Regions from separate parts of the Halomonas sp. SS10-MC5 genome, predicted to be linked through region 3. Evidence: predicted binding sites of a transcription regulator. Region 3 holds the regulator's gene; each other region holds the start of a gene.

Region 1 (10,298 bases), 1.4 Mb from region 3:
CCACGGAGCCTACCGAGGTGCCGCCGAATTTCTGTACGTATAGTGCCATCTACGGTTTTCCCTCGCTTATCGAGCGCGACGCGCCCGGATGAGTGAAAGTCGTCAAAGTCAAAGGGCCGGGACATCACGGTCGCCGGCCCTGTCTCGCGTCATTGCAGGCGCTGCTCGACCCAGCCGGGAACGCTCTCCAGCGCCGCCGGCAGAGCGCCGACATCGCTGCCGCCGGCCTGGGCCATGTCGGCGCGCCCACCGCCCTTGCCGCCGACCTGCGAGGCGACGTGGTTGACCAGCTCGCCGGCCTTCACGCGGGACGTCAGGTCGTCGGTGACGCCGGCGATCAGGCTCACCTTGCCGGCGTCGCTGTCCGCCACGCCGAGCACTACGATGCCCGAGCCCAGCTTGTTCTTGAGCTGGTCGAGTACGCCGCGCAGCTCCTTGGCCGAGACGCCCTCGAGCCGGGTCGCCAGCACCTTGACGCCGCCGATCTCGCGCGCCTGGCTGAGCATGTCCCTGCCGGCGGCGCTGGCCAGCTTGGCCTTGAGCCGCTCGAGCTCCTTCTCCAGGTTGCGGTTGCGCTCGACCAGCGACTCGACGCGCTCCTCGACCTGCTCCGGCTTGGCCTTGAGGCGCTCGCCGATGCGTGCCAGGCGCGCCTCCTGCTCGCGGAAGTAGGCCAACGCTCCTTCGCCGGTGATCGCCTCGATGCGGCGCACCCCGGAGGCGATGCCCTGTTCGGCGACGATGTGGAAGCAGCCGATGTCGCCGCTGCGCGCGACGTGGGTGCCGCCGCACAGCTCGATGGAGAAGTCGTCGGCGCCGATGGTCAGCACCCGCACGCTGTCGGCGTACTTGGCCTCGAACAGCGCCGCCGCGCCCTTGGCCTTGGCCTGGTCGAGGGTCATCTGCTCGATGCGGGTCGGCGCGTTGGCCAGAATCTGCTCGTTGACCAGGCGCTCCACCTCGGCAAGCTGCTTCGGCGTCATCGCCTCGAAGTGGCTGAAGTCGAAGCGCAGCCGCTCGGGCGTGACCAGCGAGCCCTTCTGCTGCACGTGATCGCCCAGCACCAGACGCAGCGCCTTGTGCATCAGGTGGGTGGCGGAGTGATTGCGCACGGTGGCCGCCCGCAGCCCGGCATCGACCTGGGGACGCACCTCGCCACCCACCGACAGCGTGCCCTCCAGCATCACCCCGTGGTGCAGATGGTGGCCGCCCTGCTTCTGGGTATCGGTGACCAGGAAGCGGCCGCCTTCGAGGTGCAGGTAGCCGATATCGCCCACCTGGCCGCCGGACTCGCCGTAGAACGGTGTGCGGTCGAGCACCACCACGCCGCGCTGCTCGGGTTCGAGCGCCGCCAGGGCATTGCCCTCGCCATCGACGATGGCGGTCACCGTGGCGCGATCCTCGAGCCGGTCGTAGCCGGTGAAGGCGGTCTCGCCCTCGAGCTCCAGCGCCGCGCCGTAGTCGGCGCCGAACTGGCTGGCGGCACGGGCGCGTTCGCGCTGGGCCTCGAGTTCGCGCTCGAAGCCGGCTTCGTCGAGACTCACGCCGCGCTCGCGACAGACGTCGGCGGTGAGGTCGTAGGGGAAGCCGTAGGTGTCGTAGAGCTTGAACACCGTCTCACCCGGCAGCACGTCGCCCTCGAGGTTGGCCAGGGCCTCCTCGAGCAGGCTCATGCCGTGCTCCAGGGTGCGCGCGAACTGCTCCTCCTCCTTGAGCAGGATGCGCTCGATCTGGTGGCGCGCCTCGCGCAACTCGGGGTAGGCCTCGCCCATCTCGACATCGAGAGCGCCGACCAGCTTGTGAAAGAAGCTGCCCTTGGCGCCCAGCTTGTTGCCGTGGCGAATGGCGCGACGAATGATCCGGCGCAGCACGTAGCCGCGCCCCTCGTTGGAGGGCAGCACGCCGTCGGCAATGAGGAAGGCGCAGGAGCGGATGTGATCGGCGATGACCCGCAGCGAGGGCGTGGTGGTATCCGCATGGCCGGTGTGACGGGCCGCTGCCTCGAGCAGGTTCTGGAACAGGTCGATCTCGTAGTTGGAGTGCACGCCCTGCAGCACCGCCGCCACGCGCTCGAGGCCCATGCCGGTGTCGATGGAGGGCTTGGGCAGCGGGTTCAGGTTGCCGGCGGCGTCGCGATCGAACTGCATGAACACCAGGTTCCAGATCTCGATGTAGCGGTCGCCGTCCTCCTCGGGGCTGCCGGGCGGGCCGCCCCACACCTCGGGGCCGTGATCGAAGAAGATCTCCGAGCTGGGCCCGCAGGGGCCGGTATCTCCCATCTGCCAGAAGTTGTCCTCGTCGAGCTTGGAGAAGCGCGCCGGGTCGACGCCGATCTCCTCCTTCCAGATGCGCTCCGCCTCGTCGTCGCTCACGTGCACGGTGACCCACAGCTTCTCGGCCGGCAGCCCCAGGCGCTGGGTGAGGAACTCCCAGGCGAAGCGGATGGCGTCGCGCTTGAAGTAGTCGCCGAAGCTGAAGTTGCCCAGCATCTCGAAGAAGGTGTGGTGGCGCGCGGTGTAGCCGACGTTGTCGAGGTCGTTGTGCTTGCCGCCGGCGCGCACGCAGCGCTGCGCCGAGGTGGCGCGCACGTAGGGGCGCGGGTCGCGGCCGAGGAAGACGTCCTTGAACGGCACCATGCCGGCGTTGGTGAACAGCAGCGTCGGGTCGTTGCCCGGCACCAGGGAGCTCGACGGCACGATGGTGTGGCCGTGCTCCTCGAAGTAACTCAGAAAGGCCTGTCTGATGTCTGCGCTTTTCATGGGGTATCCGTGGCGATGAGCGTGGTCACCCGACGGGCAGGCGCGTCCAGCACCGTGTCAACCTGGCCGAATCGCACGCCTTGACGTGTCAGGAGCGCCACCTAGGGCGTTCGCAAAGGGAGGCATTATAACGCAGTTGTCAAGCGACTGAAGGGGAGGTGCACATGACCGTGCTCAGTCGACGGCGCCGAGTCGCGCCAGGGCATGACGGATCTGCTCGAAATCGAAGCCGCGGGCCGCCAGGAAGCGTTCGCGCCGGGCGCGTTCGCGAGGGGTATCGCCAGGGCCGGAGAAGCGGCGCTCGAGTACCTCGCGGGCAAGCTCGAACCAGTCGACCTCGCCCTCCCGCTCGGCCTCGGCCAGCGCGGCCGCGATCAGGCCGCGCTCGACGCCGCGCCGCTCCAGCTCGGCACGCACCTTCAGCGGACCCTGGCCGCGCATCACCCGCGAGCGCAGGAAGCTCTCGGCGAAACGGGCGTCGGACTGCAGGCCGGCCTCGGCCAGCGCGTCGAGACAGGCGTCGATCGCCTCCGTGGGGTGGGCCCGGGACGCCAGCCGCTGGGTCAGTTCGGCGCGAGAGTACTCGCGCCGGGCCAGCAGGCGGATGGCGTCATCCCGCGGGGACGCCGCGGGCGCTTCGGACCGGGCAGGCATGGCTTAGAGCAGGTCGTCCTCGCGCTCGGCGTCGGCCGCCACCGGCTCCTCGGCCTCCTCCTCCTTGGGCGCGACCGTGGCCAGCAGCTGGCCGCGGATCTGGCTCTCGATCTCCTCCATCACCGCCGGGTTGTCCTCGAGGAACTGGGCGGCGTTGGCCTTGCCCTGGCCGATCTTGTTGCCCTGGTAGCTGTACCAGGCCCCGGCCTTGTCGATCAGGTTGCACTGCACGCCCAGGTCGACCACCTCGCCGGCGTGATAGATGCCCTTGCCGTAGAGGATCTGGAACTCGGCCTGGCGGAACGGCGGCGCCACCTTGTTCTTGACCACCTTGACCCGGGTCTCGTTGCCGACCACCTCGTCGCCCTGCTTCACCGAGCCGGTGCGGCGGATGTCGAGGCGCACGCTGGCGTAGAACTTGAGCGCGTTGCCGCCGGTGGTGGTCTCGGGGCTGCCGAACATGACGCCGATCTTCATGCGGATCTGGTTGATGAACACCACCATGCAGTTGGCGTTCTTGATGTGACCGGTGATCTTGCGCAGCGCCTGGGACATCAGGCGCGCCTGCAGGCCGACGTGGGAATCGCCCATCTCGCCCTCGATCTCGGCGCGCGGTGTCAGCGCCGCCACCGAGTCGATGATGATCACGTCGACCCCGCCGGAGCGCACCAGCATGTCGCAGATCTCCAGCGCCTGCTCGCCGGTGTCGGGCTGCGACACCAGCAGGTCGTCGAGGTTGACGCCGAGCTTCTCGGCGTAGCTCGGGTCGAGCGCGTGCTCGGCGTCGATGAAGGCGCAGGTCTTGCCCTGGCGCTGGGCCTGGGCGATCACCGACAGGGTCAGGGTGGTCTTGCCCGAGGATTCCGGGCCGAAGATCTCCACCACGCGACCGTAGGGCAGGCCGCCGATGCCGAGCGCGATGTCGAGCCCCAGCGAGCCGGTGGACACCGATGGCATCACTACCCGCGGCGCGTCGCCCAGGCGCATCACGGTGCCCTTGCCGAACTGGCGCTCGATCTGGGAAAGGGCGGCATTCAATGCCTTGGAACGGTTTTCATCCTGTGCCATGAGGCTCTCCTCGCAGAACTCGCAGACGCTTGCAGGTGCAGTTGGTAGGCGGGCCACCGTGGGGAGCTCGCCCGGACACTGTATGGTTGGACAGTAGTATGACGAAAAAAACGCCGCGCGACTAGTCGGCTTCGAGGTAACGAATCAACCCGACGATGGCCTCGCGTACCGCGCGCTCGCGCACCGCGCGGCGGTCGCCGGGAAAGTGGAAGCGCTCGGCCCGCTGGCGTGCCTCGCTGCCCCAGGCCAGCCACACGGTGCCCACCGGCTTTTCCGGCGTGCCGCCGTCGGGTCCGGCCACGCCGCTGATCGCCACGCCGAGCTTGGCCCCGCTGTCGCGGCAGGCGCCCGCCACCATGGCCTCCACCACTTCGCGGCTGACCGCGCCGTGCTGGGCGATCGTTGCCTCGGGTACACCGAGCAGGCGCGCCTTGGCGGCGTTGGAGTAGGTCACGTAGCCGGTATCGAAATAATCCGAACTGCCGGCCACCGAGGTAATCGCGCTGGCCACCCCGCCGCCGGTGCACGACTCGGCGGCGGTGACGCTGACGCCATGCTCGCGACAGCGTCGCCCGAGCCGTTCGGCGAGGGTGGCGAGGTCGAGGTTGGCCAGGCTGGAGGCACTGTGGGGCATGGTATCGCTCCTTTTGGTAAGGACCGGCCGACAGGCGCCGGCCACGCATTCTGCGGCTGCCTGCTACCATAGCGCATCCTTTCCGCGGTAACAGGTAGGGCAGTAAACGACCTCTGGCTCCCACACTATCCACTATCGGCAAACCACAGCCAGGAGAGGGTCGTTCCAGCATGTCGAGCGCGGGTGGGGCGTGGTAACCTTGCTTCCTTCCATGCCCACACAACCGACGAGCCAGCCGAGAAAGCATGAACGACGCGGTCAAGACGGATGTGCCGAGCCATACGCCGATGATGGCCCAGTACCTGAAGATCAAGCGCGAGCACCCCGAGGTGCTGCTGTTCTACCGAATGGGCGATTTCTACGAGCTGTTCTTCGACGACGCCAGGCGCGCCGCCGCGCTGCTCGACATCACCCTGACCCAGCGCGGGCAGTCCGCGGGCAAGCCGATTCCCATGGCCGGCGTGCCCTACCACAGCGCCGAGGGCTACCTGGCGCGCCTGGTGAAGGCCGGCGAATCGGTGGCCATCTGCGAGCAGATCGGCGACCCGGCGACGAGCAAGGGGCCGGTGGAGCGCCGCGTGGTGCGTATCGTCACCCCGGGCACGCTCTACGACGAGGCGCTGCTCGACGCCCGCCGCGATAACCTGCTGGTCGCCGTGCACCCGGTCGGCGACTGCTGGGGCATCGCCTGGCTGGAACTCTCCAGCGGCCGCTTCAGCGTGCTCGAGGTGGAAGGCGAAGGCGACATGCTCGCCGAACTGCAGCGCCTCGACCCCGCCGAGCTGCTGCTGCCCGAGAGCCTGTCGCTGCCGCCCGCGCTGGAGGGTCGCCCGGGGCTGCGCCGCCAGAGCGACTGGCTGTTCGATCTCGAATCGGCCACGCGCCTGCTGTGCGACCAGTTCCAGGTGCAGGACCTGCGCGGCTTCGGCTGTGCCCACCTGGAGGCCGCCCTCACCGCCGCCGGCGTGCTGGTCGAGTACGCCCGTGACACCCAGCGCTCGCGGCTGCCCCACGTCACCGCGCTGGGCGTGGAGAACCGCGACGATGCCGTGGTGATCGACGCCGCCAGTCGACGCAACCTCGAGATCGACATCAACCTCGGCGGCGGCGGCGACAATACCCTGGCCAGCGTGCTCGATACCACCGCCACCGCCATGGGCTCGCGGCTGCTCAAGCGCTGGCTCAACCGCCCGCTGCGCGACCGTGCCCAGGTGCAGGGGCGCCAGGCGGCGGTCGCGCTGCTGCTCGAGCAGGAGGGCTTCGTGGCCCTGCGCGAGCTGCTCAAGGCGATCGGCGACGTCGAGCGCATCCTCGCCCGGGTGGCACTCTACAGCGCCCGGCCGCGGGATCTCGCGCGCCTGCGCGACGCCCTGCTGGCGCTGCCCACGCTCGAGCGCGAGCTGCAGCACTACAGCGAAGGGACTGCACTCGACGAGCTGAGCCATCATATCCGCCCCTACCCCGAACTCGCCGACCTGCTCGCCCGCGGGCTGGTCGACAACCCGCCGGTGGTGATCCGCGACGGCGGCGTGATCCGCGAAGGCTTCGACGCCGAGCTCGATGACTACCGCGGGCTGGCCGAGCACGCCGGCGACTACCTGGTGCGGCTCGAGGCCCGCGAGCGCGAGCGCACCGGACTGGCCGGCCTCAAGGTGGGCTACAACCGGGTGCACGGCTACTACATCGAGATCCCCCGCGCCCAGGCCCGCGAGGCACCGGTCGACTACATCCGGCGCCAGACCCTGAAGAACGCCGAGCGCTTCATCATTCCCGAACTCAAGGAGTTCGAGGACAAGGCGCTGTCCGCCAAGTCACGCGCCCTGGCCCGCGAGAAGCTGCTCTACGACAGCCTGCTCGACTCGCTCAACGCCGAACTCAACGCGCTTCAGGGCACCGGCCGGGCGCTGGCCGCGCTGGACGTGCTGGCGGCCTTCGCCGAGCGTGCCCAGGCGCTCGGCTTCTCGCGGCCCCGTCTCGCCGAACTGCCCGGCATCGAGATTCGCGGCGGGCGACATCCGGTGGTGGAGCACGTCAGCGACACGCCCTTCGTGCCCAACGACCTGGTGCTCGACGACCGCCGCCGCATGCTGGTCATCACCGGCCCCAACATGGGGGGCAAGTCGACCTACATGCGCCAGGCGGCGCTGATCGTGCTGCTCGCCCATACCGGCAGCTTCGTGCCGGCGGACGAGGCCTGCATCGGCCCGGTGGACCGCATCTTCACCCGCATCGGCTCGTCGGACGACCTGGCGGGCGGCCGCTCGACCTTCATGGTGGAGATGACCGAGACCGCCAGCATTCTGCACAATGCCAGCGACCACAGTCTGGTGCTGATGGACGAGATCGGTCGCGGCACCAGCACCTTCGACGGCCTGTCGCTGGCCTGGGCCAGCGCCGAGCATCTGACCCGCACGCGTGCCTTCACCCTGTTCGCCACCCATTACTTCGAGATGACGGCCTTGGCCGATCAGGCCGAGGGGGTGGCCAACGTGCACCTCACCGCCGCCGAGCATCGCGACGGCATCGTCTTCATGCACCGGGTGGAAGAGGGCCCCGCCAGCCAGAGCTACGGCCTGCAGGTGGCCCAACTGGCCGGCGTGCCGCCATCCGTCATCGCACGCGCGCGCGACAAGCTGGCCCAGCTCGAGCAGCAGGAGGTCGACCAGGGCCACCGTGGCACCCCTCGACACGACAGCGGGCCGGCCCCGTTGCAGAGCGATCTGTTTGCCACCGCGCCCCACCCCCTGCTCGACGATCTGGCCGGCCTCGACCCGGATGAGCTGACGCCGCGCCGAGCGCTGGAGTTGATCTATGCCTGGCGCGAGAAGCTCTAGGTGTCGCGCCGCTTGCTCACACGGGGAGGCCTGTCTAGAATGAAGCGTCCAGCAAATTACATCTTATAAAAAGTTAATTTTTTATAACCATCAGGCTTAAGGCTGATACCGAACATTACCAACCGGGAGGTCACGACCCGGCTGCGAGGAGGGAGACAGGCATGACCTTTGTCGTCACCGAAAACTGCATCAAGTGCAAGTACACCGACTGCGTCGAGGTCTGCCCGGTGGACTGCTTCTACGAAGGCCCCAACTTCCTGGTGATTCACCCGGACGAGTGCATCGACTGCGCCCTGTGCGAACCGGAGTGTCCCGCCGAGGCGATCTTCTCGGAAGATGAACTCCCCGAGGGCCAGGAGGAGTTCATCGCCCTCAATGCCGAGCTCTCCGAGGTGTGGCCCAACATCGCCGAGAAGAAGGATCCCCCGGCCGACGCCGAGGAGTGGGACGGCAAGCCCGGCAAGCTGCAGTACCTGGAGCGCTGAGCCCAGCCAGACCCGCCCACTCGCGCCGAATGCCGGCCGGCATTCGGCGCAGCGTCCGCCCCCGTAGCCCAGGCAAAAAAAAAAGGCGACCCATAGGTCGCCCGGCTCCCAGCATTTCCTTGGGCGGTTCCCTCCGCCCTCTCTCCTGCGGCAACGTCCCTGCCCGGAGGCGACTTCCTGTCACACCGGGCGTGCCACGTCGATAGCATCCCGTTGCATCCTGCCGGAGAGCCTCCCGCTCTGCCTTGTCCCACGTGCATTCTGGCATGTCCGGCAAAAGGCGCAAGCGGCCGCCAATCAACTTCAAGGCCTCCCTAAAGTTGACTGAAGAAGCAGCCAAGCCAGTAAAAACAAAGGGATAGAAAAAGGCCGACACCTCCGGCATCGGCCTTCTCACTGCTATGTAGGCTTAGGTCTTCGCCTTTTTGTAGTCAATGTCCTACAAAAATGTCAGCGATATCGTCGGCCAGATGGCCAGAGCGATGCGCTCACTGCCCCTTGATCGCGGAGCGGCCGGGATAACCAACGCGATCGCCGAGCTGCTGCTCGATCACCAGCAGGCGGTTGTACTTGGCCACCCGGTCGGAACGGCACAGCGAGCCGGTCTTGATCTGGCCGGCCGAGGTGCCCACCGCCAGGTCGGCGATGGTGGTGTCCTCGGTCTCGCCGCTGCGGTGGGAGATCACCGCGGTGAAGCCGGCGCCCTGGGCCATCTTGATGGCGTCCAGCGTCTCGGAGAGCGAGCCGATCTGGTTGAACTTGATCAGGATGGAGTTGCCGATCTGATCGATGATGCCGCGCTTGAGGATCTTGGTGTTGGTGACGAACAGGTCGTCGCCGACCAGCTGCACCTTGTCGCCGAGCTTGTCGGTCAGCGCCTTCCAGCCGTCCCAGTCGGACTCGTCCATGCCGTCCTCGATGGAGACGATCGGGTACTGCTCGCACAGCTCGGCCAGGTAGTCGACGAAACCATTGGCATCGAAGGACTTGCCCTCGCCGGAGAGGCGATACTGGCCGTCCTGGTAGAACTCGGAGGAGGCGCAGTCGAGCGCCAGGGTCACGTCGCGGCCGAGCTCGTAGCCGGCATCGGCGACGGCCTGCTTGATCACCGCCAGCGCCTCGGCGTTGGACTCCAGGTTCGGCGCGAAGCCGCCTTCGTCGCCCACCGCGGTGGCCAGGCCGCGCGCGGAAAGCACCTTCTTCAAGGCATGGAAGATCTCGGCGCCGACCCGCAGGGCCTCGCGGAAGTTGGGCGCGCCCACCGGCTGGATCATGAACTCCTGGATATCGACGTTGTTGTCGGCGTGCTCGCCGCCGTTGAGGATGTTCATCATCGGCACCGGCATGCGGTACTGGCCCGGCTGGCCATAGAGTTCGGCGATATGGGCATAGAGCGGCATGCCCTTGGCGTTGGCCGCGGCCTTGGCGGCCGCCAGCGACACGGCAAGAATGGCGTTGGCGCCAAGGCTGGCCTTGTTGTCGGTGCCGTCGAGCTCGAGCATGGCGTTGTCGAGGCCACGCTGGTCGCGGGCATCCATGCCGACCAGGCGCTCGCGGATGGCGCCGTTGACGGCCTCCACCGCCTTCAGCACGCCCTTGCCCAGGTAGCGCGACTTGTCGCCGTCGCGCAGTTCCAGGGCCTCGCGCGAGCCGGTGGAAGCGCCGCTCGGCGCGCAGGCCACGCCCACGGCGCCGCTCGCGAGGCGCACTTCGGCCTGCACGGTGGGGTTGCCGCGGGAGTCGAGTACCTCGAGGGCGTGGATGTCGACAATCTTGGTCATCGGTGTCGTCCTTTGGTTCTGTCAGCGTTGATTGAGTCGATAGGGGCTAATGTCTCTCTCGGCTTATAGCGCCACTGCCTGGG
Region 2 (10,298 bases), 270 kb from region 3:
GTGTTCTCGACCCTTTCGGCCTGGCTGCGCAGCGACGGTGTCCAGGTAGCCGCCATCGGGTTCTTTGCCTGGATCGGCATGCTCTATTCGATCAAGTTCTTCTGGGCACCGGTGGTGGATCGCCTGGCCCTGCCCGCGTTGACGCGCGCCTTCGGCCAGCGACGCGGCTGGATGCTGCTGGCCCAGGCGATGATTGCCGGCGGGCTGGTGGGTCTGGCCAGCCTCGACCCGCAGCAGAACCTGGCGCTGGTGGCCGGCTTCGCCCTGCTGGTGGCCTTCGGCTCGGCCACCCAGGACATCGCCATCGATGCCTTTCGCATCGAATCGGCGCCGGACGACATGCAGGCGGCCATGGCCTCGACCTACATCATCGGCTATCGCGGCGGGCTGCTGGCCGCCGGGGCCGGCGCCCTCTACGTGGCCGCATGGCTCTCCTGGCAGGCCGCCTACCTGACCATGGCGCTGCTGGTCGGCGTGGGGGTCATCACGGTGCTGCTGCGCCCCGAACCCGAGCGGCTGTCGCTGACCACCCAGTTGATTCACGAACCCCGAGTGCGCGCCTTCATTCGCCTCAGCCGCGGCAAGCCGCGCCTGCTGCGCCGGATGGGTGCCTGGCTGATCGGCGCGGTGGTGTGCCCCTTCACCGATTTCGTCTCCCGGCATCGGCTCAAGGCGCTGTGGCTGCTGATGTTCGTGGCGGTGTTCCGCATCAGCGACCTGGCGATGGCCTCGATGGCCAATCCGCTCTACATCGACATGGGCTTTTCGCTGGAGACCATCGCCAACGTCACCAACGTGTTCGGCATCGCCATGAGCATCGGCGGCGGCATCCTGGGCGGGCTGCTGGTGGCGCGCTACGGCATCGGCCCGATCCTGGTGCTGGGGGCGACGGCGGCAACCTTGACCAACCTGCTCTTCGCCGGCCTGGCGCTGGCCGGCCAGAGCCTGCCGATGCTGGTGATGGCGATCGTCGGCGACAACCTGGCCAATGGCCTGGCCAGCGCGGTGTTCATCGCCTTCCTGTCGAGCCTGACCTCGCGCGCCTACACCGCGACCCAGTACGCGCTGTTCTCTTCACTGATGACACTGCCGGGCAAGTTCCTGAGCGGCTTCGGCGGGATGGTCGTGGCGGCGGAGGGTTACGCCACCTTCTTCGTCATTTCCACGGCGCTGGGGCTGCCGGCCATCGCGCTGGCGATCTGGATCAGCCGCGACAAGGCACTGGTGCCGCCCCCCGCCCCCCGCGCGGCCTGACGCAGCGTCTCAGGCGTCGATCTGCTCCTGCAGCCACGCCAGCGCTCCCGGCGTGGTGCGCCACTGATCGCGCATCAGCGTCCGGTACTGCCATGCCTCGGCGCGGGTGCCGGGCTCGGCGACGCTGTCCGGGCCCGACGGCACGGGACGGGTCTGCTCGGCGCACAGCATGGGCAACGCATGGGGGTTGTGGCGGCGCACCTCGCGCAGCGCCTCGTTGGCCTCGTCGAGGCGCTCCAGCCGGAACAGCGCCAGCGCCCGACCCATCAACAGCCCCAGTACCGGGGTGTCATCGCGGCGGGTCTCGGTCACGGCCAGCGCCTCACGGTCGCGCCCCTCACGCAGCAGCTGGTCGAGCACCAGCTCCTGCAGGCCCAGGCTGTCCTGGTCGTCGAGCGTCAGCAGCCGCTCGGCCAGGCGACGGGAGCGCTCCCGAGCCCCTCGCTCCATGCCGACCACGAGGGCCAGGCCGGTACGCAGCAGCACGGCATTGTCGGCACTGTCCCACAGGAAGGGACCCTCACCCTCGCCGCGGATCCGCTCGAGCCAGCGCTCCAGGCGATCGGCGAGCGGCTCGAACAGGCTCGGCGACATCCACGGCAGGCTGCCGAAGCGGCTGGTCAGGGCCAGGGTGAGCGACTCCACCACTCGCGGCGAGTCGAGCCACTCGGGATGCGCGCAGAGTTCGCGCAGCCAGTCACCGGCCTGGATCCAGGGATCGCCCTTGAGGCCCAGCGCGCTCTCGTCATCCACCTCGACCTGGAAATGCTTCTGCCAGGCGGCGTACAGGGTGTCCTCCCGCGCGCTGCTGTGGTACTCCAGCTCCCCTGCGGCCGTGCGGCGCACGTCCAGGCCGCGCGCAGTGGGCAATTCCGCCAATAGCTCCTGCAGCGAGGCCAGCGGCTCGGCCAGGTCCTCCTCGGCGTTGAGCAGCTGGTCGGCCAGGGTAGCGCCGGGGTTTTCCGCCAGGTCGGCGAGGAACTGCAGCTGGTCAGGCTCCAGTTCGCCCTTGCGCGCCAGGCGACGGAACCAGAAGCGCGCGCGTTCGGCGGCCTCCTCCTCGTGCCCCTCGTGCAGCAGCAGCATGGCCTCGATATAGGCCAGGGTCGGCGAGTCGGGCAGCGCCTGCTGGGCGCGCACGAAGGCGGAACGGGCGCTGTCGAGGTCGTCGTTGTCCAGGTGCATCAGGCACAGCCGCTCCAGGGCCACGCCGCGCAGGAACAGCGGGCCGCGCTCGAGCACCTCGTCGAGCAGTTCGGCACGCTTGCGGATGAAGCCGCGCTCCTGGTAGAGATCGATCAACAGCTCGAAGGCCGGCTCGGCCTGGGCCGGCAGGCGCGACCAGTCGGCACGCTGGAACAACGACTCGAGGATCTGCTGGGCACGCCCGCGCTGGCCCGTCTCGGCGGCGATCAGCCCGGCCTCGAGCAGGGCCTGGGCGGGGGCGTGGCCGCTCTCGAGCGCCGCCTTGAGCGTGGGCCCCTTCCAGTCGCGCAGCGAAAGCATCCACATCAGGTGGTCGGGTACTTCGGCGGGCATCGCGACGGCACCGCAACAGTGCTTGGTCTTGCGCCCGGAGTCGCACCAGCAGGGTTCGTTGCGGCCGGGGCGCGCCAAGGGTTCGCAGGTAAAGCCGGCGCGTTCGAGCGGGGTCTGGCTCCACAGGATCGGTGCCAACGCCTGGGCCATGGCCAGGTCGCCGCCCATCAGCTCGGCACCCTCCTCACGCGCCCAGGCCATCAGGGCCGGATAGCGCTCCTCCTCACGGATGGCTGCCAGGGCCCCCGACGCATAGCCCAGCAGCTGTTCCACCCATACTGCCAGCATCACACTCTCCGCCAGTTCAAAAGGCGAATATAGTAACAGGGAAGCGCGGCTCGGTGCTGCACGCAAGAGCGGTCGCACATGGCTCAACGCCTCGCCCAGGCCAGCAGTGGCCGGGTGCGGGCGTGCATGTCGAGGCGGGCCCCCAGGCGCACCAGATTCCAGTAGTGCCCGTTCAGCGTGCGCGACAGCAGCAGCACGTCGGCCGGCGGCTGCAGGCGGTCCATGGCCGCCCAGACTCGGGGCGTGAGATCGCGCAGGCGGCGATGCACTCGAACGTCCGAAAAGTCCTGGGGCCCGGGCGCGAACAGCGGCGCCACCGCCTCGGCGGCATCGCGATACAGCGCCAGCGGCGCCCCCTGCCCCTGGCGTCCGCCCAGCCGGCGCAGGGCCTCATCCATGGCCATGGGGTCGCCGGCCAGGGTGGCGTCGAGCAGCTGCATCATCGCCTTGAGGTGCGCCTCGGGCACCGGGATCACCGCGCCCAGGTCGTAGATCACCAGCCGGCCTGCCGCGTCGACGGCGAAGTTGCCGGCATGCGGGTCGGCGTGCAGTTCGCCGTGGACGAACAGTTCCTCGGTGAGCCAGTCGGCCAGCGTCGCGGCGATGCGCTGACGCAGGGTGTCGTCCGCTCCTTCCAGCTCGCGCAGCGGCGTACCGGCCACATGGCGCATGGCCAGTACGCGCGGGCCGGAGAACTCGGGAAGCGGCTCGGGTATCGCCAGGCCCGCCAGATGCGCATAGCGCTGGCGATAGCGCGCCAGGGCGCAAGCCTCGGCGTGATAGTCGAGTTCGCTGCGCAGGCTGGCAGCCAGTTCCTCGAACAGCGCATCCAGGCGCGCCTGGGGCACCTTGAACCAGCGCCCCAGGCGCATGATGCGCTGGAGCTGAGCCAGGTCGCCCTCCAGCACCTCGGCCAGCCCCGGGTACTGTACCTTGAGCACCAGGGAATCGCCGCCATGGGTCACCGCACGATGCACCTGTCCCATGGAAGCACTGGCGAAGGGCCTGGTTTCGATCTCGCGGAAGTTGTCGCCCAGCTCGCCGTACTGCTCGACCAGGGTACGCTGTATGCCTTCCCACGGCATCGGCTCGGCCTGGCGCTGCAGGCGCCCAAGCTCGTCGGCGAGGTCCGGCGGCAGCAGGTCGTCCCACTGCGCCATGATCTGGGCCAGCTTCATCGCCGGGCCCTTGAGTTCGGAAAGCCCCTCGAACAGGGTCTCGCCCAGCGCGCGCCAGTCCGCCTCGCCGCCGAGCCGACTGCGCAGCAGGGTGCCGCCGGTACGCGCCCCGAGTCCGAACAGTCGCCGTGTCCTACCCCGTTCCCGCATGATGGCACTCCTCTGCCTGACGGTGGCCTTCGCGACGGGGATGATACCGCACGCGGCGCCCTAACCCCCTGGCCTCGATGGTCGATTACTGTAAGAATATCCACCAACACGACTGCACGGAAGGGTGACATGCGCCTGATCATCGCCGAAAAACCCAGCCTGGCCCGGGCCATCGCCGACGCCCTGCCGGGTGGCGTACGCCGCGAGGACGGTGCCCTTCACGCCGGCGACAGCGTGGTGACCTGGTGCCTCGGACACCTGCTGGAGCAGGCCCCGCCCGATGCCTACGACCCCGCCTTCAAGCAGTGGCGACTGGACCATCTGCCAATCCTGCCAAGCCGCTGGCAGCTAACCCCGCGGCCCAAGGCCAGGGGGCAGCTCGCCGTCATCCGCAAGCTGCTCAAGCAGGCCCGCGAAGTGGTGCATGCCGGCGATCCGGATCGCGAAGGGCAACTGCTGGTTCAGGAAGTGATCGAACACCTTGGCTGGAAGGGGCCGGTGGCACGCCTGCTGGTCAGCGACCTCAACCGGCCGGCGGTGCAGCGCGCCCTGGCGCGACTGGAAGACAACGCCCGCTACCAGCCGCTCTACCGGGCCGCCGAGTCGCGCGCCCGCGCCGACTGGTTGTACGGCATCAACCTCACTCGTGCCTGGACCTTGACCGGGAGACAGGCCGGCCACGAGGGCGTGCTCTCGGTGGGCCGGGTACAGACCCCGGTGCTCGGGCTGGTGGTCCGCCGTGACGCCGAGATTCGAGGCTTCGTCGCCTACCCCTTTTACGTCTTGTGGGTCGACCTGGCGGTCGCCAACGGCCCGCTGCGCGCCTGGTGGCAGCCCGGCGAAAGCCACCGACTCGACGACCAGGGGCGGCTGCTCGAGCGCGCACCGGCCGAGGCCCTGGCCGCGCGCCTGCCCGGCGCCGAGGGACGGCTCACCTCGCTCGAGACACGCCAGAAGCGCCAGTCGGCCCCGCTGCCCTATTCGCTCTCGGCGCTGCAGGTGGACGCCGCGCGCCGCTTCGGACTCTCCGCCCAGGCGGTGCTGGACATCTGCCAGCGGCTCTACGAGCGCCACAAGCTGATCACCTACCCTCGCTCGGACTGTCGCTACCTGCCCCAGGAGCACCTGGCCCAGGCGCACGCGACCCTGAGTAGCGCCTGCGGCCAGGATGAGACCCTTCGCGGCTGGCTCGCCGGCGCCGACTTCGCCCTGCGCTCCAAGGCCTGGGACGACAAGAAAGTGGGCGCTCACCATGCCCTCGCCCCCACCGGCAAGCCGGCCGCACTCGAGCGGCTGGAGCGCGCCGAGGCCGACGTGTTCCGCCTGATTGCACGCAACGTGCTGGCCCAGTTCTACCCACCCTTGATCGCGCGCGAGGTCAAGGCGGAGTTCAGCATCCTCGACGAGTGCTTCCGCGCCAGCGGCCAGGAGCTGCTCCAGCCCGGCTGGAAGCCGCTGTTCACCACCCGCGAGGAGGCGCCGCCGCTGCCGGCCATGCGCGAGGGAGAGCCCTGCCGGGTCCAGGCCTGCGAGGTCGAGGAGCGCGAGACCCGACCGCCCGAGCCGTTCACCGACGCCAGCCTGATCAAGGCGATGATGAACATCGCCCGCTACGTGGACGACCCCGCGGTCAAGCGCACCCTGCGTGAGCACGACGGACTGGGCACCGAGGCCACCCGTGCCGGGATCATCGAGACCTTGATCGAGCGCGGCTACCTGGTGCGCCGACACAAGACCCTGCGCGCCACCCGCCTCGGCAGCGGCCTGATCGCCTCGCTGCCCGAGGCCGCTTCACGCCCGGAGCGCACCGCCTTGTGGGAGCAGCGCCTGACGGCCATCGCCGAACGCGACGACGACCCCGCACCGTTCCTCGCCGCACTGGTCGATGACCTGCGCAGCCTGCTGGGCAGCGCCGATGCGGGCCGGCTGCGCCAGGCCATGGCCACGGCACAGGGCGAAGCCACCGACGTGGCGAAACGGCGCACAGCGGCCGGCAAGAGCCGACGTGGGCGCAGCGCCTCGGCCCGGACACGCCGCAAGCCACGCGCGAAGGCATGATGCCGCTTGCTCTGGCAACCCGCCGCGGTATGCTGGCTGCCGGTGTTCGTCTCACAAGGCTTCACATGAACGACCAGACCCACCTGATCGTGGGCCCCGGCGCCCTGGGCCGCCTGCTGGCGCTGTCCCTGGCCGAGGTCGCACCGGTGGCGCTCGCCGGGCGGCGGATGCTGCCCGCGATCCAGACGCTGACCACACCGGACGGCAGCCGCCGGTCCCGCCGCGTTGCGACGTTCGAGGTCGGGCGACTGCCATCCGCGACGCCGGCCTTCGTACACCTGACCACCAAGGCCTACGATGCCGAAGCCGCCTACGCTGCTGTCATGGCGCGGCTGGCCGGCGCGCCGACGCTGGTGCTGTGGCAGAACGGCTATCGGGTACAGCCCGACCTCGACCGCCGCCATCCGGGGCCGGTGCTGTGCGCCTCCACCACCGAGGGGGCCTGGCTGGCCGGTGACGACGGCGTGGTGCATGCCGGCCGTGGCGTGACCTATGTCGGCGACCTCGCCAATCGCCACTCCCGGCGCTGCCTTGAGCTGGCTACCCTGCTCGGCCAGGCGGGGCTGGCCGCCGATGCTGTGGAGGACATCGAAACGCGACTGTGGCACAAGCTGGCGGTGAACGCGGCCATCAACCCGCTGGTGGCGCGCTTTCGTATCCGCAACGGCCAGCTGCGCGATCGCCCCTTCCGCCCCATGGTGGAGCGGGTCATCGACGAAGTGGCCAGGATCATGGCGGCAGAGGGCATTTCGCCCCCCGCAGGAGGCTGGGACGCGCTGGTGTGGCGGGTGGTGGCGGCAACCGCCGGCAACCGCGCCTCCATGTTGCAGGACGTGCTGGCCGGAAGGCCCACGGAGCGCGAGGCCATTCTCGGGCCCCTGCTGGCCGCCGCCCGTCGTCACGATATCGCCGCCCCCTGCCTGAGCGAACTCGACGACTCCCTGCTCGTCGCCCCGAGCCAGCGTTGAGAAGTCGTCTGGCGATCGCGCTATCGTGCTGCTAAGCTCTTGGAATTAGCTTCGTACGCCCAAGCTAGGCGCGTGTTTCGCTTCGCCGGTTCCGGAAAGCGACGCGTATCGCACAGGGAAATGGGTCAGAAACATGAGCACGTGTTTCAGAGGTGCCATCACCGTGGCCGCCGGCCTCACGCTGTTGCCCCTCGTGGCCATGGCAGATGCAGGCTTGCCTCAGGGTGAGCGCGCCCCCCCGTACAGCGAGCAAGCCGCCTACGCCGAGGCCTCTCGCGACCTGCTGGCATCCCTGACCTTCTCACCGCTGAATCGACCCTCCTACGCCAGCAGAACCAGCGACCTGATGTACCTCGACAACGGGGTCGTGCTGGAGGGGGGCGACCTCGAGACGCTCGATGGCCACACTTCGGGCTTTCGCGTGACGGCGGGGTTCTCGCCCGCAGACCTGCCACACCTCGACCTCGGTGCCGAGTTCACCTATCGCGAAAGCGATGAGGTCCCGACCCGCTACGCCGACCAGGCCATGCTGGTCAACACGACCACCCTGGGCGGCAGCCTGGTCGCAGGGGTACGCATGGGCCGGTTCGGGCTCTACGCCAAGTCGGGTTTCGCCGAGTGGGAGGGCGACCCGGTGACCCAGGGCGAGCCGCTTTACGCAGCGGCGAACGGCACCGCCCGCATCCAGGGCTTCGGCGCCCGACTTCAGCACAACCGGCTGGTGAGCCGGCTGGAGTTCGAGGAGATCGACGCGCCCAGCATGGCCCACCTGAACCTGATCACGGCCTCGCTCCACTACGCTTTCTAGGTGGCCGGCCCTGCTTCGGCGTGCCGAACCATAGATCGTTTAGGTTGGCCCTACCCCTATTGTCATAGCCGGGTGTTCTTACGCATCATGGCCTATAGTGAACTGGCTGGTCGCGCACTGCCGTGGCCACCATCCCTGAACCTGTTCCTGGAGTCACGAAGATGAGTCTCAGAATCGGCGATACCGCGCCCGATTTCACGGCGCAAACCACCCAGGGTACGCTGAACTTTCACGAATGGATCGGTGACAGCTGGTGCATTCTCTTCTCGCACCCCAAGGACTTCACCCCGGTGTGCACTACCGAGCTGGGCTACATGGCCAGGCTCAAGCCCGAGTTCGACAAGCGCAACACCAAGATCATCGGCCTGTCGGTGGATCCGGTCGACAACCACGCCGCCTGGGCCAAGGACATCGAGGAAACCCAGGGCACCGCGCCCAACTACCCGATGATCGGCGACGACAAGCTCGAAGTCGCCAAGCTCTATGACATGCTGCCCGCCGAGGAGAGCGGCAGCGCCGAGGGCCGCACGCCGGCCGACAACGCCACGGTGCGTTCGGTGTTCATCATCGGGCCGGACAAGAAGGTCAAGGCGATGCTGGTCTACCCGATGACCTCGGGCCGCGACTTCAACGAGGTGATGCGCCTGCTCGATTCGATCCAGCTCAACGCCAAGCACACCGTGGCTACGCCGGTGAACTGGCGACCCGGGGACGATGTGATCATCCCCCCAGCGGTCAGCGACGAGGAGGCCAAGAAGAAGTACCCGGAAGGCTTCACCACCATCAAGCCCTACCTGCGTACCGTCAAGCAGCCCCAGTAAGACACGGCTGAACCTACTGCACATGAATCGCCCCGGCCAAGCCGGGGCGATTCATGTCTGGGCGTAACGACAGGACCAAGGCGCGAGCGCAGACACTCGTTAGCCCGTGTTGCGCAACCCCGCGGCAATCCCCGCCATGGTCACCATCAACGCGCGCGAGAGTTCGCCGCTGATGGCGCCGTCGGCGTCGCGGTTACGTTGCAAAAGCTCCGCCTGGAGGCCATGCAGCGGGTCGATGTAGGGGTTGCGTACCTCGATCGCCTGGCGGATCAGAGGGGTCTGTTCCAGCAGCTGCGGCTGGTCGAGAATTTCCAGCACCACCGACTGCAGCCGGGTGAAGCGCTGGCGCAGCTGGGCGCCCAGCTCCTTGAGCGCCGGCTCGTCGACCAGGCGCTGTTCGTAGTAGGAGGCGATGCCCACGTCAGCCTTGGCCAGCAGCATCTCCAGCATGTCCAGGTAGGTGCCGAAGAAGGGCCAGCGATCGCGCATCTCGCGTAGCACCTCGAGGCCGCCCTCCTCCTCGATCCGCGCCGAGAACGCTTCGCCGCTGCCCAGCCAGGCCGGCAGCATCAGGCGAATCTGGGTCCAGGCGAAGATCCACGGAATTGCACGCAGGGTCTCCACCCCGCCATCCTGGCGACGCTTGGTCGGGCGCGAGCCCAGCGGCAGATGCCCCAGCACGCCCTCCGGCGTCACCGCGCGGAAATAGGGCACGAAGTCGGGATCCTCGCGTACCACGCCGACATAGGCGCGGTGGGCGATCCCGGCCAGCCGGTCCATCTCCTCACGCCAGTGCGGCTCGGGCGCCGGCGGCGGCAGCAGGCTCGCCTCCAGCACCGCACAGGCGTAGATCTCCATGGAACGCAGGGCGATGTCGGGCTGGCCGAACTTGAAGCGGATCATCTCGCCCTGCTCGGTGACGCGCAGGCTGCCGTTCACCGAGCCCGGCGGCTGGGACAGGATGGCCGCATAGGCCGGACCACCGCCGCGCCCCACCGCACCGCCGCGGCCATGGAACAGGGTCAGGTCGACGCCGTGGTGACGGCACACCTCCACCAGCCGCTCCTGCGCGCGGTACTGGGCCCAGGCCGCCGCCAGCTGGCCGGCGTCCTTGGCCGAATCGGAGTAGCCGATCATCACCTCCTGGCGCTCGCCGGCCAGTGCCCGATAGCCCGGCAGCGCCAGCAGGCGGTCGATCACGTCGCCGGCGCGGTTGAGGTCGTCGAGAGTCTCG
Region 3 (10,298 bases):
TCGAGTTTGGGCATGAAGGACTCGTGTCAAAGCAGGTAAACGAATAGGGAAAACGACAAGACGGATCAGAGCGTGGCCATGGCTTCCAGGCGCGCATGCACCCGGCGCCAGCGCCCCAGGGCCTCGAGCGCCTCGATGTCGGGACGCGCCCGGCCGTAACGCAGGCGCGCCGTCAGCCGCGTGGTTCGCCCCTGGCAGGCGTCCAGCACCTCGAGTGCCGCCGCACGGTCATTGCACACCAGCACCATGTCGCAACCGGCACTCAGCGCGGCCATGGCCCGCTCGCCCGGCGCCCCGGCAAAGCCGGCACCGGCCATGCCGAGGTCGTCGGAGAAGATAGCCCCCTTGAAGCCCAGCGACTCGCGCAGCAGGCCCAGCCAGCTTGTCGAGAAGCCCGCCGGGCGCGAATCGAAGGCGGAATAGATCACGTGAGCCGGCATCACGCCGTCGAGCCGGCCGGCGAGTTCGGCGAACGGCACCAGGTCGTGCCGGCGCAGCGCCTCGAGCGGGCGCTCGTCGACCGGCAGCTCCAGGTGGGAATCCGCCGCCACCCCGCCGTGGCCGGGGAAATGCTTGCCCACCGCCGCCATGCCGGCTTCGTGCAAGCCGCTGACGAAGGCGCCGGCCATGGCCGCCACGGCCTGGGGGTCGGAGGAGAAGCTGCGATCGCCGATCACGCTGGAAAGGCCAACATCGACATCGAGCACCGGGGCGAAGCTGAGATCAAGGCCGCAGGCCGCCATCTCCATGCCCAGCAGCCAGCCGGCATCGAGACACAGCCTCAGGGTCACCTCCGGGGCCACGGCATAATCCCGGCCGATCCGCCCCATGGCCGGCAGGCGCGTCACCCCTTCACGCAGCCGCTGCACGCGACCGCCCTCCTGGTCGATGGCGAGCAACAGCTCCGGGCGTACGCGCCGTATGGCATCGCAAAGCTCCCGCACCTGCCGCGCATTCTCGACGTTGCGAGAAAACAGGATGACGCCCCCCACTTCGGGGCGCTTGAGCAGCGCACGCTCTTCCTTGCGTAATGCGGTGCCTTCCAGATCGAGCATCACCGGGCCGAGGGTCTGGGTCATGATCGGAGTCCTTGGGCATGAAAGGGAGCTGATTCTAGACCAAAGCCGTCTACGGCAACAGCCATCGGTGCGGTAAGAACCGTACCGGAAACGGCGCTTCCTCCCTAGCTCACTCGTGCAGCCAGACGGGAGTGCCCGGCAGTGCCAGCGCGAAGACTTCCAGCAGCGCCTGGTCACGCATGCGGATGCAGCCATGCGAACGGGGCACCCCCATCGGCTGATCCGGCGGCGTACCGTGTAGATAGATATAGCGCCTCTGGGAATCGACGTCGCCGCCGCGATTGATACCCCGCTCGAGTCCGCACAGCCACAGGATGCGGGTCAGGATCCAGTCGCGCCCGGGGTGGGCGGCGGCCAGCGTCGCGCTATAGACCTCGCCGGTGGAACGCCGGCCACGAAAAACGGTACCCGGCGGCTGCCCATGGCCGATGGCGGCCCTGACGTAATGCCAACCGAGCGGCGTGCAGCCGCTGCCTTCGCGTTGGCCCGTTCCCGCCAACGCCGTCGATACGGGCCACTCCAGCAGGCGTCTGTCGCCCTGCCACTGGACCAGGCACTGGCGCCCGATGTCGACTTCGAACCAGCACCCGTCCCGGGGCGGCAACGCCTCCAGCCGCGGAGTATGCATGTCAGCTCGCCCTGGCCGGCTGCGCGGCAGGCGGCGGCAGAGGGGCGTTCATTGCGGCGACCACCACAGGACGCAGGCGACGAATCAAGTCGCGCACCGAAACATGCTCGTGGTAGTCCTTCTCGGCGATGTCGCGCAGCGCGTCGAGACCCGAGAGGGTAAAGATCACCGTTCCCAGGACGAAGTGAAGGCGCCAGAAACGCTCGGCATCGGGAAGCTCCGGGGTGGCGCGGCGCACCAGGTCGGTGAAGCGGGTGAAGACGCTGCCGTACTCTTCCTGGATGTGACGACGCAAATGTCCCTGGGCCTGGCTGTAGGCAAGCCCCAGCAGCTTCATGAACACCTTGAGGCTGTGCTTCTCGGCCGGCACCTCGAGCACGGTGCGAGCCATGGTTTCCAGAAGCACCTCCAGCGGGATGACATTGCCGGCATGCTGAGCCTCGAGCTCGTCGAGGGCATGGTGGAAGCGCACCGTGAAGGGGTCGAGGTAGCGTGAGAAGACCGCCTGGATCAGCGCTTTCTTCGAGCCGAAATGATAGTTGACCGCGGCGAGGTTGACGCGAGCCTTGCTGGTGATGGTGCGCAGCGAGGTCTCGGCGAAGCCGCGCTCGGCGAACAGCACCTCGGCGGTGTCGAGGATGCGCGTGACGGTATCGGTCTGGGCCATGATCAGTTCCCACTGGAAACGACTGTTTTAAACATTACAAAAGTCTACGCCATTACGATGCACGGCTCAATGTCACGACAGCCAGAAGCGTTTTAAACGATTTACGAACGCCGCGCGATCCCGCACGCTGCCTTTTACTGTATGGGCTTCCATGCTGTATACTTGACCAATACGGCCTTCACGCCTCTGGAGTTCGCCATGACACGCCCGCTCACTTCGCGTCAGCAAAACGTCTATGACTTCATCGTCAAGACCATGAACGAATTCGGCTACCCCCCCACGCGGGCCGAGATCGCCCGAGCGCTGGGCTTCCGCTCGCCCAATGCCGCCGAGGAGCACCTGCGCGCACTGGAACGCAAGGGCGTGATCAGGGTGATACGCGGCACCTCACGCGGCATACGCCTGCCGGCTCAGGAAGCCGACAGCATCGTCAGTGAGCCGAGCGGCGAGGGGCTGCCGATCATCGGCGAAGTGGCTGCCGGCAGCCCCGTCCTCGCCGCCGAGCACATCGACCGCTATTGCCCCCTGCCCCCGGATTTCTTCACGCCTCGCGCCGACTACCTGCTCAAGGTTCGCGGGCTCTCGATGAAGGACGTCGGCATCCTCGAGGGCGACCTGCTGGCCGTGCATCGCACCGATCGCGTGCGCGACGGCCAGATCGTGGTCGCGCGCCTGGAAGACGAGGTCACGGTCAAGCGCTTTCATCGCCAGGGTCATCGCGTTGTGCTGGAGGCCGAGAACGCCGACTTCGCTCCGATAGAGGTGGATCTGCGCCACCAAGAACTCGAGATCGAGGGGATTGGGGTGGGGGTCATTCGCGGCGGCAACGGCCAAGCCTTGGGGTAAGAGCTGGCTGCGCTTGGCCATACGGCGTTAAAAATTGGCTTAAAATGCTCATTTGCAACAGCAAACTCCGCTTTTTCGCCAATTTTTGCCTTGTCTGGCCTTCGCTCGCTCAGCTCCGACGTCCTGGCGAATCTCCATGAGCCGCAAGATTCTGCATGCCGACTGTGACTGCTTCTACGCCGCGGTGGAGATGCGTGACAACCCGGCGCTGCGTGAGGTACCGCTGGCCATCGGTGGCAGTGCGGAGGGGCGCGGGGTCATCGCGACCTGCAACTACCCTGCCCGTGCCTACGGCATTCACTCCGCCATGCCGACGGCGCGGGCACTGCGGCTGTGCCCCCACCTGACTCTGCTGCGCGGGGATTTCGACCGCTACCGCGAAGCGTCACGCCAGATATCGGCGATCTTCCACGAACTGACACCGCTGGTGGAGCCGCTGTCACTGGACGAGGCCTTTCTCGACGTCACCGAGGTGACGCGCTTCTCGGGCAGCGCCACCTGGATGGCACGCTGGCTGAAGGAGGAGTGCCTGAAGCGCGTCGGCATCACGGTGTCGGTAGGCGCCGCCCCGTCGAAGTTTCTGGCCAAGATCGCCAGCGACTGGGAGAAGCCCGACGGCCTGACCGTCATCTCCCCTTCCCAGGTGGACGACTTCGTGCGCCAACTTCCGGTCACCAAGCTGCACGGCGTCGGCCCGGCCACGGCCAAGCGCTTGCAGGCGCTCGACATCGACACCTGCAGCGATCTGCAGACAATGCCGCTGGAACGCCTGCTGCAGGAGTTCGGCAAGTTCGGCCGACGCCTGTTCGAACTCGCGCGAGGCATTGACGACAGGCCGGTGCGCATCGAGCGCGAACGCAAGTCGGTGAGCGCGGAGACCACCTTCGCCAGCGACCTGCCCGAGCTCGCGCTCTGCTACGCCGAGCTAGCACCGCTGTGCGAGCGCCTCGACGCCCGGCTCGCCCGCCACGGGCATCCGCCCGTCGCCGGCATTTTCGTCAAGGTACGCTTCGACGACTTTTCCCTCACCACCCTCGACTCACGAGGCGGCTTGCCTGACCTGGAAAATTTCGCTGCCCTGATGGAACAGGCCTGGGCGCGTCGCGCGCGCCCGGTACGGCTGCTCGGCGTAGGAGTCAGGCTGGTGACGGACGATGCTCGGCGCCAGCTCAGCCTGCCGTTTTAAAGATTCACTTGGTATCGATATAGCGGTGGTCGTTGAAGGTGGCGACCCAGTCGGGGTGATAGACCATCAGCACGCTGAGCAGCATGCCGGTGAGAAAGGCCTCCGACGGCATCAGCAGTGGCAGGAACAGGGCGTACTCCTTGGCCAGATGGACGGCATCCGGGTCGGTAGCACCGAGCATGACCAGCCCCAGACCGGCAAGCCCCGTGCCCAGCGTCGCCAGCGCTGCACCGAAGAAGCCGCACAGGAAAAGAAAGATCATCAGGTTGTCGGGCAGGTAGCGATCGACGATGCGCCATATCGACACCATCACCAGGACCGGCACCAACCCGGTAATCAGCACGTTGACGCCGAGCAGAGGCCAGCCTGCCTTGCCCAACGCGACCAGCGAGAGGTTGGCCAGCAGATTGGTCACCAGTGCCAGCGGCGCCTTGAAGACCAGCGTCAGCAGTGCCGTCAGCATCAGCTGCAGCGCCAGCCAATCGACCGACTGGGCCCTGAGCTGCCACAGCAGCACGACGGCCACACTGGCCGCCAGCCAGCGATGCTGCAGGCCGTGGTCGGCCAGCAGCGGCTGCCAAGGGCGCTGCACCAGCGCCAGGCCCAGCACCGTCAGCGAGATCAGCCCGCATGCGATCAGCAGCCAGGGGGCCAGAATCGGCTCGGAAAAGGTCATTGCCGCACTACCAGTCAGGGATCAGGCGAAGACGACGGTCTTGTTGCCATGTATCAGCACCCGGTCCTCCAGATGCCAGCGCAGGCCGCGCGCCAGTACCGCCTTCTCCACGTCGCGGCCGAAGCGCACCAGGTCCTGCGGCGTGTGGCAGTGGCTCACGCGGTGTATGTCCTGTTCGATGATCGGCCCGGCGTCCAGTTCCTCGGTCACGTAGTGACAGGTGGCACCGATCAACTTGACGCCCCGCGAGTGGGCCTGGTGATAGGGCCGTGCCCCGGCAAACGACGGCAGGAAACTGTGGTGGATGTTGATGACCCGCCCGGCATAGCGCTCACACAACCGCGGCGGCAGGATCTGCATGTAGCGGGCGAGCACCACGATGTCGGCCTCCATTGCCTCCACATGTCGCTCGACTTCAGCGAAGGCTGCGCTCTTGTCATCGGCTCCAACCGGTACGTGGTAATAGGGCAGGCCATGCCACTCGACCATGCTGCGCATGTCGTCATGGTTCGAGATCACACCGACGATGTCGCCCTCCAGCTCACCGGCCGTCCAGCGGTACAGCAAGTCGACCAGGCAGTGGGATTCCCGCGAGACCATGAGCACCACCCGCGGCCGACGGCGCGTATCGCGCAGCGCCCATTCCATGTCGAATTCCCGCGCCACAGGCTCGAAGGCCTCCTGCAACTCGGCGGCGGTCATGCCGATGGAGTCGGCCAGGATCTCGTAGCGCATGAAGAAGCGTCCGGCCTCAAGGTCGGAGTGCTGGCTGGCTTCCGTGATGGAACCGCCGTGACCAGCAATGAAACCGGAGACGCGGGCCACGATGCCGCGGCGGTCGGGGCAGGAAACGACGAGTCGATAATAGTGGGACATGGGCCAACCTGGTACGGAGCGGTGTTCGAAGAGCACGCATTGTAGCGAACTCGGCAGACCCGCGACACGCCTGCTCCCGCACACGCCACCGGCATCGCATTGTGGAGGGTCGCGACGATCCGTATAGTGAAGTTTCCATTGTCTGGTCTAGATTTGCCGATGCCTTCGACTCACGCCACGATTCGTCCCCGCCGCCGCTCCCCGCTTTACTTCCTGCCACTGGGGGGCTGCGGCGAGATCGGCATGAACCTGGGGCTCTACGGGCATGAGAACGACTGGATTGCCGTCGATTGCGGCATGATGATTCGCCAGGATTTGCCGGATTCCCCGCTACAGGTACCCAGTCTCGAGACGCCCGAGGCGCTGGACATCCGCCCCTCGGCGCTGATCATCACGCATGGACACGAAGATCATATCGGCGCTGCCGCCTGGCTGTGGCCCAAGTGGCAATGTCCCGTATACGCCACTCCGCTGGCGGCCGGCCTGCTGCGGGCCAAGTTTCACGAGCGCGGCCTCGCCGTCGACGCCATCCGTGTGATCGAGCCTGGCGAAGCCCTGGAGAACGGCCCCTTCACCCTGCGCTACCTGCCGCTGACGCACTCCATCCCCGAGAGCTGCGCCCTGCTGATCGCCGTCGGCGATTACCGCGTGCTGCATACCGGCGACTGGAAGCTCGACCCGGAGCCGTTGATCGGCCCACCGGTCAAGGGTGCACTGTTTCGTGCCCTGGCGCCGGTGGACCTGGTGGTCGGCGACTCCACCAACGCCCCCATGCCGGGGCACTCGCGCAGCGAAGGCGAAGTGGCCAGGGCGCTCGAACACCGCCTCGCCCAGTGCACGGGGCGCGTCGTGGTGAGCTGCTTCGCCAGCAACCTGGCCCGCGTGCTGGCCGTGGCCCGAGCCGCCGAGCGCTGCGGGCGCCGGGTCAGCCTGATGGGTCGGGCCATGGAGCGCATGGTGGCGGTAGCCCGAGGCCTCGGCTACCTGGACGACATGCCGGCGCTGGTACCGACCAGCGATCTTGGCTATCTCCCTCCGACGGAAGTCCTGGTCATCGCCACCGGCAGCCAGGGCGAGCCACGCGCCGCCCTCAGCCGGCTGGCCAACGGCCGGCATCCCAGTTTCGAACTGATGGCAGGCGATACCGTTCTCTTCTCGGCCAAGGCGATTCCCGGCAACGAGCGCCAGATCGAGCGCCTGAAGCATGCCCTGAGTCATCTCGACGTGGCGGTGTGGGACGAATTCAACCACCCCGAACTTCACGCCTCAGGCCATCCCGCCCAGGACGAATTGCGCACCCTCTATGGTTGGATAAAGCCACGTCATCTACTGCCGGTACATGGCGAGCGTCGTCACCAGCAGGCGCACCAGGAGGTGGCGGAAGCGATGGGAATACAGGCCCCCCTGGCGCCGGTCAATGGCGACTTGATTCGCCTCGATGGCGAGGGGCTGACGCTGGAATCGAGACACCCTCAGCGACCCTGCATCGTCAGCCAGAATGCCGTTACGCCCCTTCCGGGGCTTACCGCCGAGCATGGTTCGCCGCGCCACGGCATCCTGCACCTCGCCCTGTCGGTCGCCTCGACGAGAACCGGATGGACACGTATCGGACGCCTGATGATGGACGCGCATCGAGTCAGCGCCATGGACGAAGAGAGCTTCACCGAATGGCTGGACGAGCGCCTGGAAGAAGTCGAGGCGGAAACCTTGGCCGAACTCCGTACCGCCCTGCAGCCTCTCATTACCTCCTGGCTGGGACAGCACCTTCGCCAATTACCGGACGTTCACCTCCAGCTGATCCCCGTGGAGGTACCGGCCTACCGCTGATTCCCACCGGACCATGACCGGCCCGAGGCGGGGCAAGATGTGGTCAACAGGTCGGGGGTGACGCCTCATGCATTCCCCCGACCCGCGTTGCGCGAGCAGACGATTCGGGTCCGACCGGATCACGAACCGCTGGCATTCTTGGGCGGACGACCACGCCGGCGGCGCGGCTGTTCCCCTACGAGATCTTCCACGGAGAGACCGGCATCACTCATGGCCTCGCGGATCTCAGCCAGTTTCTTTTCCTTGTCCGCTTCTTCCTGTTTGCGGAGCTTCTCCTCTTCATTTTTCTGCTCGATGACCTCGCCGATCACATCGGAGAGCTTGTGCAGCTGCTCCATGCTCAACTGGCGAGCCGCGGCACGAGCCACGTTCTTGTTACGGGCGATACGCTCCAGGGTTTCGCTGGACATTGGCCTCCTCCATGCAAGAAAACGACGAGTCAGCCCTAAGGCTCACTCGTCAAAAGTATATGCCGATTTGCCGAATTGGCAAGAAAAGTCCACGCGAACGCGAGGAGGATAATCGGGAAAGAGAACGCGGAATAGCCGCCTTCTTGCAGGCGCTCAGCCGCCGGTCATGTTCATGAAGCGAACGATCTGGACGTCACCGTCGGTGGTGAAATAGTGGCGTTCGGGCTTGAGCGGCAGCGCCGCGACGATAGCCCGCTTCAAGGCATCGAGGTCGCCCGGGTGCTGGCGCAGCACGGCGCGTAAATCGACCGAGTGCTCGTTGCCCAGGCAGAGCAATAACCGCCCTTCGGCCGTGACACGCACGCGATTGCAGCTGGCGCAGAAGTTGTGGCTGTGCGGGGAAATGAAACCGATACGGCTGGCACTATCGGCCATGCGAAAATAGCGCGATGGCCCGAGTGTCGACTCGGCAGTGGGAATCAGCTCGTAGCGCTGCTCGATCACTGCCTTGACCTCATCGCTCGAGCAGAAGGTCTCGGCACGGGAGTGATCGGATACATCCCCCAGCGGCATCTCCTCGATGAAACTCAGGTCGCCCCCCTGGGCTCTGGCAAATTCGACCAGGTCGAGCACCTCATCGTCGTTGCGCCCCTTGAGGATCACGGCATTGAGCTTGATCTGCGCGAAACCGGCCTCCTTGGCCGCTTGCAAGCCCTCCAGTACGCGTGTCAGGTCGCCGGTGCGCGTCAGCCGTCGGAAACGCTCGGGATCGAGCGTATCCAGGCTGATATTGAGCCGACCCAGGCCGGCCTCACGCAGACGCCTGGCGTGCTTGACGAGCCCCGCCCCGTTCGTCGTCATGGCCAGGTCGCGCAGCCCGGGAAGCGCACTGGTCTGCTCGATCAGCTGGTCGATACCCCGCCGCACGAGGGGCTCACCGCCTGTCAGGCGGATCTTCTCCACGCCCATCTCGACGAACGCCCGCGCCACCATGCCCAGCTCTTCGAGGGTCAGGATCTGCGCACGCGGCAGGAAGGTCATCTCCTCGCTCATGCAGTAGACGCAGCGGAAATCGCAGCGGTCGGTGACGGAGATCCGTACATAGCGAACCCGCCTACCGAAACCGTCGACCAATTCCGAAGGCAAGGTCTCAGGAAGATTTGTCATTTTCGCTCTCCCAGCGGCTGGCATCGCGGTGGTCCGACTCACGCTCGGCAACCCAGTAATCTCCGGTGATGCTGTGCTCCTTTTTCCAGAAAGGCGCGCGAGTCTTGAGGTAATCCATGATGAAGTCGCACGCCTCGAAGGCCGCACGTCGATGGGCACTGGCCACCACCACCAGGACAATAGGGTCACCGGGGGAAAGACGGCCAACCCGGTGGATGAGGCGCACGCCCTGGAGCGGCCAGCGTGACTCGGCTTCGGCCACGATATCGCCTAGCGCGGCCTCGGTCATGCCCGGGTAGTGTTCCAGCGTCAGCGCGTTCACGTCGGGACGCTCGTTGAAGTCGCGTACCAGCCCGGTGAAGCTGACCACAGCCCCGATGTCCGAACGCCCCTGTAGCAGCTGTCGCTGTTCGCTGCCGGCATCGAAGGCGGCCTGCTGAACTCGGATCGTCACCTTCAGCCTCCCGTTACCGGCGGGAAAAATGCCACTTCATCGTCGTTGGTGATCGGCGTCGCGTCCAGTGCCATGACCTGGTTCACGGCGCACAGCACCCGCCCCTCGCCAAGGCGCGCAAAGCGCGAATCCCGTTTCACCAGTGCATTCTTGAGTCCGCCGACATCGGTGCTGGGGAGGGTATCGAGCGGCAGGGTGAGATCGCTGACCCCCAGCCGCTCGCGCAGTTCGGCGAGGAACTTCACCCTGACGCAGGGAGAGTCGATATCGCAGCGGGTACCCACCGAGACCTGTCCCACGGCGCCCTGGCCGGTAACGATCGGCGTCGTCGCGGCACTGGGTTGCCGCTGGTAGTCGCCCGACTTTCCGCCACGCTTCGCATCGACATGGATGGCGCCGATCTCCATGTCCTTGTCCACCGCCTTGCACATGTCGTAGAGCGTCAGGCAGGCCACCGACACCGCCGTCAAAGCCTCCATCTC

Evidence for each region. The regulator LexA, encoded in region 3, represses DNA repair genes until DNA is damaged. The targets are predictions, from matches to a motif close to TACTGTNTANNTANACAGTA.
Region 1: recA (recombinase RecA) is a predicted target of LexA. The motif match lies at 4,558-4,577, and genes of this name have one in related genera.
Region 2: I4484_RS08510 (DNA topoisomerase III) is a predicted target of LexA. The motif match lies at 4,496-4,515, and genes of this name have one in related genera.

The regions. Positions count from the first base shown of each region.
Region 1 covers NZ_CP065435.1:620,262-630,559, reverse strand. Annotated here, with positions in the region: gene I4484_RS02905 (aspartate kinase) at 1-49, opposite strand, end outside; gene alaS (alanine--tRNA ligase) at 150-2,759, opposite strand; gene I4484_RS02895 (regulatory protein RecX) at 2,934-3,413, opposite strand; gene recA (recombinase RecA) at 3,417-4,481, opposite strand; gene I4484_RS02885 (CinA family protein) at 4,603-5,115, opposite strand; gene mutS (DNA mismatch repair protein MutS) at 5,361-7,949, shown strand; gene fdxA (ferredoxin FdxA) at 8,111-8,434, shown strand; gene eno (phosphopyruvate hydratase) at 8,923-10,215, opposite strand.
Region 2 covers NZ_CP065435.1:1,800,415-1,810,712, reverse strand. Annotated here, with positions in the region: gene I4484_RS08525 (MFS transporter) at 1-1,254, shown strand, start outside; gene I4484_RS08520 (SEC-C domain-containing protein) at 1,264-3,081, opposite strand; gene I4484_RS08515 (AarF/ABC1/UbiB kinase family protein) at 3,165-4,409, opposite strand; gene I4484_RS08510 (DNA topoisomerase III) at 4,539-6,467, shown strand; gene I4484_RS08505 (ketopantoate reductase family protein) at 6,533-7,435, shown strand; gene I4484_RS08500 (hypothetical protein) at 7,569-8,243, shown strand; gene I4484_RS08495 (peroxiredoxin) at 8,405-9,064, shown strand; gene ppc (phosphoenolpyruvate carboxylase) at 9,164-10,298, opposite strand, start outside.
Region 3 covers NZ_CP065435.1:2,069,707-2,080,004, reverse strand. Annotated here, with positions in the region: gene I4484_RS09855 (hypoxanthine-guanine phosphoribosyltransferase) at 1-14, opposite strand, end outside; gene nagZ (beta-N-acetylhexosaminidase) at 66-1,079, opposite strand; gene I4484_RS09845 (L,D-transpeptidase) at 1,189-1,707, opposite strand; gene I4484_RS09840 (TetR/AcrR family transcriptional regulator) at 1,709-2,374, opposite strand; gene lexA (transcriptional repressor LexA) at 2,573-3,220, shown strand; gene dinB (DNA polymerase IV) at 3,357-4,406, shown strand; gene I4484_RS09825 (energy-coupling factor ABC transporter permease) at 4,411-5,082, opposite strand; gene purU (formyltetrahydrofolate deformylase) at 5,104-5,958, opposite strand; gene I4484_RS09815 (ribonuclease J) at 6,202-7,785, shown strand; gene I4484_RS09810 (H-NS histone family protein) at 7,905-8,195, opposite strand; gene moaA (GTP 3',8-cyclase MoaA) at 8,349-9,362, opposite strand; gene moaE (molybdopterin synthase catalytic subunit MoaE) at 9,346-9,816, opposite strand; gene moaC (cyclic pyranopterin monophosphate synthase MoaC) at 9,819-10,298, opposite strand, start outside.